2 regions of the Pseudoalteromonas sp. ABE4_541 genome follow, and region 1 is predicted to be linked to the other one. Evidence: predicted binding sites of a transcription regulator. Region 1 holds the regulator's gene; the other holds the start of a gene.
What was found. The regulator NrdR, encoded in region 1, represses ribonucleotide reductase genes. The targets are predictions, from matches to a motif close to AAACACNANATNTNGTGTTT.

Region 1 (6,782 bases):
GTGGCGAGAAAGCTGTTGATCATCGCTCGCGAGTCAGGTTTACAGCTTGAACTCAGTGATATTGAAGTTGAAGCCGTCGTGCCAGAAGAGTTTGCAAGGGATAGCTCGGTTGACGAGTTTATGGCACGCCTACCAGAGCTTGATGCTGCTTTTGCCGATAAAGTACAAAGTGCGGCAAATGAAGGCAAGGTGCTTCGCTATGTGGGTAGCATTGATAACGGTCATTGCCGTGTAGGTATCGAAGCGGTGGATAAAGCGCATGCGCTTTATGATATCCGTGATGGTGAAAATGCCTTGGCTATTTTAAGTCAGTACTATCAACCTCGCCCATTTGTTATTCGTGGTTATGGTGCGGGTGCTGAAGTCACATCTGCGGGTGTATTTGCAGACATTCTTAAAACATTATCCCGCTAGGAGTTGTATCGATGATCACTGTTTACGCACCTGCATCGGTCGGAAATTTTTGTGTTGGCTTTGATTCTTTGGGGGCGGCGCTAGCACCCATTGATGGCACATTGCTCGGTGATGTGGTGCACATTGAAGCTGCACAGCAAGATGCATTTAAGTGTGTTGGCCCATATGCAGATAAGTTGCCGGGAGATGCGAAAGACAATTTGGCATTTCAATGTTTAGAGCACTTTAAAGAACATATTGCACCTAATATGCCTGCGGCTCTATTAACTTTAGAAAAACGTTTACCGATTGGCTCTGGACTAGGCTCAAGCGCTTGCTCTGTGGTGGCAGCATTTGTGGCACTAGATAAATATGCACAAACGAATTTATCACAAGCAGCCATGATTGAATTGATGGCTGATTTTGAAGGCAAGGTGAGTGGGGCGCGCCACTACGATAACATCACACCTTGTTACTTGGGTGGGCTGCAATTAACGGCTGACTTAGTGCCGAATAAGGCGCTTAAGCTACCGGTTAATGAAGATTGGTATTATGTGGCGGCTTACCCTGGGTTTGCATTGAATACGGCCAAAGCAAGAGGCGTGTTACCCGCACAACTTGCGACACATGAAGCGGTGCTTTTTGCTCAGCGCCTGACAAGCTTTTGTATGTTACAGCAAAGTGGGCGTTTTGATGAAGCGCTGTTGTTAATGCAAGATGATATTGCTGAGCCGCATCGCCAATCTTTAATTACGGGGTTTAGCGATGCCAAAGCAGCCTTACCAAAAATTGGCGCTGAGCTTGTCAGTATCTCTGGCGCAGGTCCAACTTTATTTACTATTTGTAAAACGCTAGAAAGTGCTCAGCAATGTCAGCAATGGCTTGAGCAAAACTACATTAATGAACTTGGCTTTAGCCACATCTGTAAACTCGATAATTTAGGCACGCGTGCCATTCCTCAAGGAGCTTAATAACAATGCAATTGGTTAACTTAAAAGATGAATCTCAAAAAGTATCGTTTACAGAAGCGGTGAAAACAGGCCTAGGTCGTAATCAAGGCGTATTTTTTCCAACAGATTTAACAACCATGAGTAATGTTGATGCTTTATTGGACATGCCCTTTGTAGAACGTAGTACACAAATATTGTCTCACTTAATTGGTGATGAGTTACCTGCAGATACGCTAGCGTCTATGGTCGAGCGTGCGTTTAACTTTCCAGTGAAATTAGCTCAAGTGGATGAAAATAACTATTGCTTAGAGTTATTTCATGGTCCAACGCTTGCGTTTAAAGACTTTGGTGGTCGCTTCATGGCTGAGTGCATCGGCCTTTTCAATCAAGGTGAGCGCGTTACAATTTTAACGGCGACGAGTGGTGACACTGGGGCAGCCGTCGCTCATGCCTTTTACAAAAAACCAAACGTTGATGTGGTGATCCTCTATCCTGAGGGCAAAATTTCGCTAGCGCAGCAAAAACTGTTTACTACTTTAGGTGAGAATATTCATTGTTATGCAGTGGAAGGGAGCTTTGATGACTGCCAAGCGTTAGTGAAGCAAGCTTTTTTAGATGATGAAGTAAAACAAAAACTAGGTTTAAACTCGGCCAATTCCATTAACATTAGCCGTTTATTAGCTCAAGTATGCTATTACTTTGAAGCCCTTGCACAATTACCAGAAGAGAAAAGAGCGGATGTACATGTGTCTGTACCAAGTGGTAATTTTGGTAATGTATGTGCGGCCATGATTGCCTCCGTTATAGGCTTACCCGTGGAGAAGCTGTCTGCGACGACCAATCAGAATGATACGGTACCGCGTTATATAGAATCAGGACAGTGGGCACCGAATGCAACAATTGAATCATTATCCAATGCAATGGATGTGAGTAAACCTAATAATTGGCCTCGTGTGCAATCTATGTTGGATAGCAATAAATTCGATAAACATGATTTTTATTCAAGTTCAGTATCTGAGCAACGAACGCAAGAAGTCATGCGTGAAGTGGCTGCAAAAGGTTATATTGCCGAACCTCATACGGCAATTGCTTATGAGGGACTTACAGAAGATAAGCAAACACAAAGTACTGGGATTTTCCTTGCGACGGCTCATCCAGCAAAATTCAAAGAGTCTGTGGAGCAAGTGCTTGGACAGAAAATTGAGATGCCTCAAGTATTGCAAGATGCATTAGACAAAGAATGCTTGGCGCAACCGATGACTGCTGATTATGACAAATTGAAAGCCGCAATATTTGCTAAATTACTTTAATTTAGTTGCTTTAAGTGGCAGTCTCCTGACTGCCATCTATATTACTCACATTTAAATAGTTAATTTATCTCTTTAAAACTCATAAATATTTCAAATGTTAATGATAAAAAAATATCATTATTTTAATACTGTGAAATAATTTCAATCCCTGTTTAAATATGCTCATACCAATAGCATAGGCATTGCGCGCTTTTGAGCGTACAATACGGCTTTTATTATCTTACGTGCACCTAGGAGACCCCATGTTAGAACGTAACATGAATATTTCAGATTTTGATCCTGAATTGGCAAAAGCAATTGCGCTTGAAACACAGCGTCAGGAAGAACACATTGAGCTGATTGCTTCTGAAAACTACTGTAGCCCACGCGTATTAGAGGCTCAGGGTTCTCAGCTTACAAACAAGTATGCAGAAGGTTATCCTGGCAAGCGCTATTATGGCGGTTGTGAGCACGTAGATGTGGTTGAGCAACTTGCTATTGACCGTGCTAATGAGTTGTTTGGTTCTAACTATGCAAACGTGCAGCCGCATGCGGGTTCTCAAGCAAACGCGGCGGTATTCCAAGCGCTATTACAGCCTCATGATACTGTTCTGGGTATGAGCCTAGCACATGGTGGTCACCTCACGCATGGTTCTCACGTTAACTTCTCAGGTAAAACGTATAATGCAGTGCAGTATGGTTTGAATGAAGAAACTGGCGAAATTGACTACGCCCAAGTTGAAGCACTTGCACTTGAGCACAAGCCAAAAATGATCATCGGTGGCTTCTCAGCATACTCAGGTATTGTTGATTGGGCCAAGTTTAGAGAAATCGCGGACAAAGTTGGTGCATATTTACTGGTAGATATGGCGCACGTTGCAGGCCTTGTTGCCGCTGGTGTATACCCAAGCCCGGTTCCACATGCGCACGTTGTTACAACTACAACACATAAAACACTTGCGGGTCCTCGTGGTGGTTTGATTATTTCAGCTTGTAATGATGAAGACATCTATAAAAAGCTAAACAGCGCTGTATTCCCTGGTGGTCAGGGTGGTCCTCTTTGTCACGTTATCGCTGCTAAAGCGGTTGCGTTTAAAGAAGCGTTACAGCCTGAATTTAAAACTTACCAGCAGCAAGTTGTTAAGAATGCACAAGCAATGGTAGAAGTATTGCAAGAACGTGGTTACAAAGTCGTTTCTGGTAAAACGGACAACCATTTATTCTTGCTTGACCTAATTGATAAAGACATCACAGGTAAAGCGGCTGATGCTGCATTGGGTAATGCTTACATCACAGTAAACAAAAATTCAGTACCAAATGACCCTCGTTCACCGTTTGTGACATCAGGTTTACGCATTGGTTCTCCAGCGATTACGCGCCGTGGCTTTAAAGAAGCGGAATCTAAAGAGTTGGCAGGTTGGATCTGTGATGTTCTAGACAATATCGAAGATGAGTCTGTGCAGGCTCAAGTAAGAGAAAAAGTGAAAGCTATCTGCGCTAAATTGCCAGTTTACGCATAATTTCACTCACAAAAACGCCATTTTTTGTTATGATTAAGGCCGCTTTTATAGCGGCCTTTTTGTATGATTTCTAAAGTGAACCAATATGCACTGTCCTTTTTGTACCGCAAAAGATACTAAAGTAATCGATTCTCGTTTAGTGAGCTCTGGCCATCAAGTTCGTCGCCGCAGAGAATGCATCGAATGCCATGAGCGATTTACCACATTTGAAAGTGCGGAGTTGGTCATGCCACGAGTGATCAAGCAAGATGGTTCTCGTGAGCCATACAATGAGGATAAACTGATCAATGGCTTAGCACGCGCTTTAGAGAAGCGCCCTGTGAGTACAGAACAAATCGATGAAGTGATCCACGAAATTGAATCAAAAATCCGCGCGACAGGTGAGCGAGAAGTATCAAGTCACTTAATTGGTGAATGCATCATGGATGCCCTGAAAAGATTAGATAAAGTAGCTTATGTACGCTTTGCTTCTGTTTATCGTTCATTTGAGGACATACGGGAGTTTGGAGAAGAAATCGCAAGGCTGGGTGATTAATCATGTTCAGTGAGCAAGATCAAAAGTATATGGCATTGGCAATAGAATTGGCGAGAAAGGGCCGATTCACAACGACGCCAAACCCGAATGTGGGTTGTGTTATTGTTAAAGATGGCAATATTGTTGGTCAAGGGTTTCACCAACGAGCTGGTGAAGGGCATGCGGAAGTGCATGCACTCAATGCGGCAGGGGAAAAAGCACAAGGCGCAATCGCTTATGTAACATTAGAGCCTTGCAGCCATTACGGACGCACACCTCCTTGCGCGGAAGGTTTGATTAAGGCTAGTGTAAAACGTGTTGTCGCTGCTATGGTAGACCCTAATCCACAAGTGGCTGGAAAAGGCCTTGCGATGTTACAAGCCGCTGGGATTGAAACCGCGCATGGGTGTCTTGAAGAAGATGCAAGAGCACTCAATAAAGGTTTTTTAAAACGTATGGAGCAGGGGCTCCCGTATGTAACTTGCAAATTGGCCGCGAGCTTAGACGGAAAAACGGCGTTAAAAAATGGCGTAAGTAAATGGATCACAGGACCCGATGCACGTAAAGATGTACAGCGCTTTCGAGCTTTAAGTTGTGCGATTCTAACGGGGGCAGATACCGTGCTTATGGATGATGCCAGGTTAAACGTGCGTGAAGGTGAGTGTGATATAACGTTACCCAACGGCATGTCTTTAAGGCAACCTTTGCGTGTAATTATTGACTCTCAAAATCGTTTAACGCCAGATCTTGCTTTATTTCAACAGCCATCTCCAATATTAATTTTTCGCACTCGTCTTGATAATAAGCAACAATGGCCTCATTTCGTTGAGCAAGTATTGATAGAGTCTGAACAAAACAAAGTCTCATGTCAGGCTGCACTTGTTGAATTAGCTAAGCGCGGCGTCAACCATGTGTGGTTAGAGTCGGGGGCGACACTTGCGGGTGTTTTTGCAAAACAGTCACTAATTGATGAATATGTACTTTATCTCGCACCAAAGATAATTGGCTCGACTGGACGAAGTTTATTCAATTTACCCGAACTGACAGCAATGGAAGACGTTAGCCAACTTGAATTTGTCAATGTAGAGAACGTAGGCGACGATATTCGTATTATCGCTAAACCAAGTAAATAAGAGGCGATATGTTTACAGGAATCATTGAAGCGACCGGTACGCTGAGCGAGTTGAAAGCCGCGAAAGGCGATTTAGTAGTGAGAGTGAGTAGCTCAACGCTTGATATGAATGATGTGAAACTGGGTGACAGTATTGCCACCAATGGTGTGTGTTTAACCGTTGTTGAAAAGTTCAGTGATGGTTTTAGCGCTGACTTATCCAACGAGACCATTAAGTTGACTCAATTTGCTCACTATAAACAAGGGCAGAAAGTCAATTTAGAAAAGGCACTACAACCAATTTCTCGTTTGGGTGGCCACTTGGTATCGGGCCATGTGGATGGAATTGCCACCGTTGTAGCGATTGAGCCAAATGCACGCGCAACCGAGTATTGGCTGCAAGCACCAGTAGAATTAATGAAATACATTCCATACAAAGGTTCAGTTGCCATTGATGGTATCAGCCTGACCGTAAACGAAGTAAAAGCCGACCAGTTTAAGTTAACAATCGTGCCCCATACTGCACAAGAAACGACGATTGCCGATTTTAAAGTGGGCAGTAAAGTGAATTTAGAAGTCGATCAAATTGCCCGTTATTTGGAGCGGCTTGTTCAAGGTGCACAACCCAGTGCTAATGAATCTACTCTCACAGCCAGTTTGTTAGCCAAAGCGGGCTTTATAAAATAACCCCAGAACCTTAATTTAGTAGGTAAATTATGAATTTAAACAGCGCACAAGAAATCATTGATGACATTAAAGCCGGTAAAATGGTTATCCTAATGGATGATGAAGACCGTGAAAATGAAGGTGATTTAATCATTGCTGCTGAGCATATCTCGGCTGATGCCATCAACTTTATGGCGACTTATGGCCGAGGTTTGATTTGTTTAACAATGACACAAGAGCGTTGTCAGCAGTTAGATTTGCCCTTAATGGTGCGTAACAACGGCGCACAGTTTTCTACGAACTTTACCATGTCAATTGAAGCCGCTAAAGGGGTGACAA
Region 2 (6,782 bases), on a different contig from region 1:
TCTACAATTGAACCCAGCGCAGGGTCCAAATCATAACAATTATTATAGTTTTTATTTAGTTATTAGCTGATAGATGCTTTTTAACACACCTTTGTTCGGCACAAAGAGTATATATGAAATAGAAGATGTATTGGAGCACTATGTTTTGAATTTTCCGATTTGTTGAATACAAAGTTGGTTTTAGTAGGGGAGGGGTTGAAAAGCTGCGAAATTTGGCGATTTGGGGGTTAATCGTTGTTTGATGTAAAGATGCTTGCTTCGGCCATTGGCTTAGCTTTTTAATATCGCTTGTCTTTTGTGCGAAAGATCGCGAGTGAATTAAACGTTCAAGTAAAAAATATGTTTTCTATCGAGTTCGGAATAAATTATTATTTTGGGTGAAATTCTCAAATGCACAGTTACTTTCGATAAAAATGCCATTTAGTCCGTCTTCTCGACCAGCTAAATATGCTTGTTTGAAAATTGTGCGAACCAACGAAATATCAATCTGTCGTGCTTCACCTTCGTTGTTATTAAAGCGGCTATCAAAGCAAATTTCCTTGCAGTTCTTCATACAACATTCCTTACTACTTATTCTCATTACTGGTATTTGAGCTTAATCATTGTAAAACACTATTCTATTTGCAATGTGAGACACTGCAACAAGTTTGTTAACATTTATATCATTAATTTTACATATTGGGTTAAAACTTATGCTGTATTGAAAGTTTTTCAAGCTGTTATATATATGTAAAATGAATTGTTTTATAACCTATATTGTCTGCACAATGATAACGGAGTGATAAATAATTACAACAGATTATTTAATTTGTAATATTCAAAATATAAAAAATAGACCAAATTATTGATATATATAGGAATTTATGTTCCCTTTATCGGGTTGATGCGAAAAGGGTTTTTAAAACAATTTTGAAGTGACGGCGGCAGCTATATATTTTTCAATCATGTTTGAATGTAAAAAAAATGTTTATATATTGTTTTTTTAACTCTTTTGCTCTAAAGATGTATGTGGGTTCTACGCTTTCAATAGAAGAGTACTACGGCAAAGTGATCTTTATGTCGGTAAGTGGTCTGGTACAACAGAGTAGTATTTCACCATCTCTGACAAATGCTAAAGGTTCCTGATTATAGCTTATAGAGCCACTATCTAGTTTAGCTCTACATGCGCCACAAAACCCTTCACGGCATTGATATGAGACTTCTATATTGGCTTGCTCAAGAGTGTGGAGTATTGAAGGTGACTGAGCCGCAAAATCAAGCGGCTCAGCGTGTACATTGACTGTAACTTTTTTGCAAGGCTTACTGCCTTGAGGTATACCACTCATTAGAGGTCAAAATCACCAAAGTCAGATGCGTCTACTTCAGAATCGATTTGGCCAACTAGATAAGAGCTTATTTCAGCTTCTTGAGGGGCAACCTGTACGTTATCTGAAACAAGCCATGCATTGATCCAAGGGATTGGGTTTGTTTTGTTTTCAAATTGTGCTGGTAACCCTACGGCTGTCATTCTAACATTCGTGATGTACTCTACATATTGGCATAGAATGTCTTTATTCAAACCTATCATTGAGCCATCTTTGAATAAGTATTCCGCCCATTCTTTTTCTTGCTCAGCAGCTTCAACGAACATTTGAATTGCTTGTTCTTGACATTGGGCTGCAACGATAGCCATTTCTGGATCGTCTTTGCCGTCTTGCATAATGTTAAGCATATGCTGTGTGCCTGACAGATGTAGTGCTTCGTCACGTGCAATTAGCTTGATGATCTTTGCATTACCTTCCATTAATTCACGCTCAGCAAACGCGAATGAACAGGCAAAGCTGACATAAAAACGGATCGCTTCAAGAATATTCACCGACATGATGCACAGATAAAGCAGCTTTTTAAGCTCAAACTGATTTATAGCTACAGTTTGTCCATTAATCTCGTGCTTGCCTTCACCATACAGGTTGTATAACGACACTTTTTCGATGAGTTCGTCGTAGTATTTTGTCACGGCATCGGCACGCTGGTTAATACGGTCATTCGTTACGATATCATCGAAGACGAGTTCAGGCGACTGGGTAACATTTCGAATAATATGCGTGTATGAGCGGCTATGTATTGTTTCACTAAATGCCCAGGTTTCGATCCATGTTTCCAGCTCGGGTAATGACACGATTGGTAGTAAAGCAACGTTTGGTGAACGACCTTGCACACTATCAAGTAAAGTTTGATACTTAAGGTTGCTTAGAAAAATGTGTTTTTCATGTTCGGGTAGACTTTGGAAGTCAAGTCTATCTTTGCTGACATCAACTTCTTCTGGACGCCAAAAAAATGAAAGTTGTTTTTCAATGAGTTTCTCGAAAATTGGATATTTTTGTTGGTCGTAACGAGATACATTGACGGATTGACCAAAGAACATTGGCTCTTTTAACTGATCGTTATGATTTCTGCTAAAAGTCGAATAAGACATATTTTATATACTCAATACCAAAACATGCGGGTCTTGCGACCCGCTAAAACTTATATTTTACAAGCGCCGCCTGCACAATCATCATCCTCTGCTTGAGCTTTAAGCTCATCTTGAGAGTCTGAAGCGCCATCACGTGTATTGTGATAGTACAGTGTTTTAACACCTAATTTGTAGGCAGTCAGTAAGTCTTTTAAAAGTAACTTCATAGGGACTTTACCACCTTCAAACTTACTAGGGTCATAGTTTGTGTTTGCGGAAATCGTTTGGTCAACAAACTTCTGCATGATCCCAACCAGGCCCAAGTAACCATCGTTAGACGGAATATCCCAAAGGAGTTCATAGTTATTTTTCAAACGGTCATATTCCGGCACAACTTGCTTCAAGATACCATCTTTACTTGCTTTAACGCTAATGTGGCCGCGAGGAGGTTCAATACCATTGGTCGCATTAGAGATTTGAGATGAAGTCTCTGAAGGCATTAATGCTGATAGTGTTGAGTTACGCATGCCGTGGGTTTTAATGCTCTCTCGTAGCGCATCCCAATCTAGGTGTAGCGGCTCTTCACAGATCTTGTCTAGGTCACGCTTATAGGTGTCGATCGGCATGATGCCTTGTGAGTAGGTTGTTTCATTAAATAAAGGACAAGCTCCACGTTCTTTTGCTAGTTCATTTGACGCTTTCATCAAGTAATATTGGATCGCTTCAAAAGTACGGTGAGTAAGTGAATTTGCACTACCGTCAGAGTATTTAACGTCATTTTTTGCAAGGTAGTAGGCATAGTTGATAACACCAATACCCAACGTTCGACGTCCCATGGTTGCGCTGTGAGCAGCTGGCACAGGGTAGTCTTGGAAATCCAAGAGGTTGTCAAGAGCGCGTACCGCAAGTTCTGCAAGTTCTTCTAACTCATCAAGTGATTCAATCGCACCTAAGTTAAATGCAGAGAGTGTACACAACGCAATTTCACCGTCTGGATCGTTTACGTTGTTTAGCGGCTTAGTTGGTAGTGCAATTTCCAAACATAGGTTTGACTGGCGAATAGGTGCAACCTTCGAATCAAACGGGCTATGTGTATTGCAGTGGTCAACGTTTTGCAAATAAATACGACCTGTGCTTGCACGCTCTTGTGCGAACATTGAAAATAACTCAATAGCCTTAATACGCTTTTTACGAATTGATTCATCTTGCTCATATTGAACGTATAATGACTCAAACTTGTCTTGATCTTCAAAAAACGCATCGTATAACCCCGGTACATCTGATGGGCTAAACAATGTAATGTAATCGTCTTTGATTAAACGCGAGTACATCGTTTTGTTAAATTGCACGCCATAGTCTAAGTGGCGAACACGGTTTTCTTCAACACCACGGTTGTTCTTCAATACAAGTAGGTTTTCTACTTCTAAATGCCAAAGTGGGTAGAATAGGGTTGCTGCACCACCGCGTACACCACCTTGAGAGCAGCTTTTAACCGCCGTTTGGAAGTGCTTATAAAACGGAATACAGCCTGTGTGGTATGCTTCACCGTTGCGAATTGGGCTACCTAGCGCGCGAATACGTCCTGCATTGATACCAATACCAGCACGTTGACTAACATATTTAACGATTGCAGACGAAGTCGCATTAATAGAATCTAAGCTATCGCCACACTCAATTAATACACATGAGCTAAATTGGCGGGTTGGTGTGCGCACACCAGCCATGATTGGTGTTGGTAGTGAGATTTTAAATAGCGAAACTGCATCATAAAAGCGCTTAATGTAATCTAAGCGTGTCTCTTTTGGATAATCAGAGAATAGGCTAGCCGCTACTAAAATATATAAAAACTGTGCGCTTTCGTATATTTCACCAGTTACACGGTTTTGAACTAAGTATTTACCTTCAAGTTGTTTCACTGCAGCATAGCTGAAGTTTAAGTCGCGACTATGATCGATGAAGCTGTCTAGCTGGTCTAGTTCTTGCTCCGTGTAGTCAACAAGCAAATGCTGGTCATAGCGCTTGTCTTCAACCATTTTTGTAACATGGTCATAAAGGCGCGGTGGCTCAAATTGACCATAAGCTTTTTTACGAAGGTGGAATATGGCAAGGCGCGCAGCTAAGTACTGATAATCCGGTGATTCTTTGTCAATTAAATCAGCAGCAGCTTTGATAATCGTTTCATGAATGTCTTCAGTACGAATACCATCATAAAACTGAATGTGCGATTTTAATTCTACCTGAGATACTGAAACGTTATTTAAGCCTTCAGCGGCCCAGGTGATCACACGGTGGATTTTATCTAAATCAAGCGGCTCTTTACGGCCGTTTCTTTTGCTGACAGATAACTGTTGGTTCATAGTTGCGCCTGTATTCCTTCGGAATGTGTATTTTTATGGTAAACGCACGGTTCACACTATTTGTTTATCTATTCACCACTATATATGGTGATAAGCATACCGTGGATCACAAGATAGTGGGGTTACGTGAAATTTGCAATAGAACAACTTGTCTCTGATTGTGGATAACTTAGGGATAATTAGCCAGTGTTAGTGGCTATTAACCTTTGAGGATTTACGTGTAAACACACCTAAAAAAAATCAACCAAAGTGACCCTATTTTTTCGCAAATTCAAAAAAAATTCTAACTGATTTTTTTATATTCAACTTGGGTAGAAAAATGAGACAAGACACAACATATAGTGCCTTGCCTGATATTTGCACACTAGATATGTGAAAGTAACGACTCTGGGTTAGTTAAATTCAGATCTGCTTGCCAACTAAGCGCAATGGCTTCGCTCGGGACATAACCCCATAACGCAGCAGCAGAAAGCATCTTAGCTGCTTTTGCGGCTTCAATGTCACGTTCAGCATCACCAACGTAGATGCAAGTATCTGGTTCTACATCGAGTTGTTGTGCTGCGTGCAACAATGGTTTGGGTGATGGCTTCGCTTCATCTAATGTATCTCCACATACAACAACATCGATATGTTTGAGTTCTTCGATCTGTTCAAGCAAAGGAAGCGTGAGAAACGTTGGCTTATTTGTCATGATCCCAACCTTAATGTTACGCATGCTTAATTCGCTCAGTAAGTTAGTAATGCCTGCAAAACAGTGGGTATGAACAGCAATGTTTTGTGCGTAATAATCCAAAACAGATTGACGCAGCACATGTTCATCAAATTGGCAAAGCTGCTCTTGAAAACCTACATCTAATAAGGCTTTGACGCCGTTTGAAATAGCAGGGCTATAAATAGATTTATCGACTACGGGAAGACCATTACTTTTCAACGTATGGTTAAGTGCCGCGCCTAAATCGTCACAGGTATTCAGTAGGGTTCCATCCAAGTCAAAAATTACGGCCTGCGTCATGCGAGTTTCTCAAAATGAAGAATATAGTTTACGCTCACGTCATCACTGAGCTTAAATGTTTTGCTAAGCGGGTTATAAGTAATACCAGTACTTGCACGAACTTTAAGTCCAACACATTCTGCCATATTGATTAATTCGGATGGACGAATAAATTTATCATGGTCGTGAGTACCTTCTGGTACCATTTTGAGCAACTTTTCAGCACCAACGATCGCAAGTAAGTACGCTTTTGCCGTTTTGTTTAATGTCGAGAAAAACACGTGTGCACCTGGCTTAGCGAGCGTAGCAACGGCTTGAATAATAGAGGCAGGGTCGGGGACGTGTTCTAGCATTTCCATGCATGTAACAACGTCAAACGATTCTGGGTTTTGCTCAGCAAAGTCCTCCGCCGGTATTTTTTGATAGTCAACTTGAACGCCTGATTCTAAGCTGTGAAGCTTGGCTACGTTTAGAGGCTCTTGGCCCATATCAATACCTGTTGCTTTTGCACCTAGCTTGGCCATACTCTCAGTTAAAATACCGCCACCACAGCCAATATCTAGCACGTTTTTGCCGAATAAACCTTGGCACTTGTCATTAATAAAATCGAGCCTTAGTGGGTTAATATCATGTAGCGGTTTGAATTCGCCCTCGGCATCCCACCAACGCTCAGCAATACTTTCAAACTTGGCGATTTCTTGTTGGTCTACATTTTGATGTTCGGTCATAAAAAACTTCCTCGTTAATCTGAGCGCATTATAAGCAGGGTCAGATTAAAATCACTAAAACTTTGCGCCTGTAAATTATTTTAAAATGTGTTAGCATGGAAGTTCAGAATTAATAATAACTCAACCTCTTTGCCACGCATTAGTGTGACATAAAAGAGGTAGACACTGAAGGAAAGTGGAATCAAATGACTGATCTCGCCAATGAAATCCTGCCAGTCAATATCGAAGATGAACTCAAGAACTCGTACTTAGATTACGCAATGAGTGTTATC

Region 2: the regulator NrdR is predicted to act here: its motif matches at 4,865-4,884, upstream of nrdA (class 1a ribonucleoside-diphosphate reductase subunit alpha).

The regions. Positions count from the first base shown of each region.
Region 1 is NZ_JBSVEM010000002.1:42,092-48,873, reverse strand. Features, by position in the region: gene thrA (bifunctional aspartate kinase/homoserine dehydrogenase I) at 1-414, shown strand, start outside; gene thrB (homoserine kinase) at 426-1,364, shown strand; gene thrC (threonine synthase) at 1,370-2,653, shown strand; gene glyA (serine hydroxymethyltransferase) at 2,896-4,152, shown strand; gene nrdR (transcriptional regulator NrdR) at 4,238-4,687, shown strand; gene ribD (bifunctional diaminohydroxyphosphoribosylaminopyrimidine deaminase/5-amino-6-(5-phosphoribosylamino)uracil reductase RibD) at 4,690-5,799, shown strand; gene ACW689_RS02865 (riboflavin synthase) at 5,808-6,464, shown strand; gene ribBA (bifunctional 3,4-dihydroxy-2-butanone-4-phosphate synthase/GTP cyclohydrolase II) at 6,494-6,782, shown strand, end outside.
Region 2 is NZ_JBSVEM010000038.1:10,611-17,392, reverse strand. Features, by position in the region: gene ACW689_RS21240 (hypothetical protein) at 347-553, opposite strand; gene yfaE (class I ribonucleotide reductase maintenance protein YfaE) at 1,038-1,325, opposite strand; gene nrdB (class Ia ribonucleoside-diphosphate reductase subunit beta) at 1,325-2,455, opposite strand; gene nrdA (class 1a ribonucleoside-diphosphate reductase subunit alpha) at 2,506-4,791, opposite strand; gene ACW689_RS21220 (HAD family hydrolase) at 5,156-5,803, opposite strand; gene ubiG (bifunctional 2-polyprenyl-6-hydroxyphenol methylase/3-demethylubiquinol 3-O-methyltransferase UbiG) at 5,800-6,510, opposite strand; gene gyrA (DNA gyrase subunit A) at 6,696-6,782, shown strand, end outside.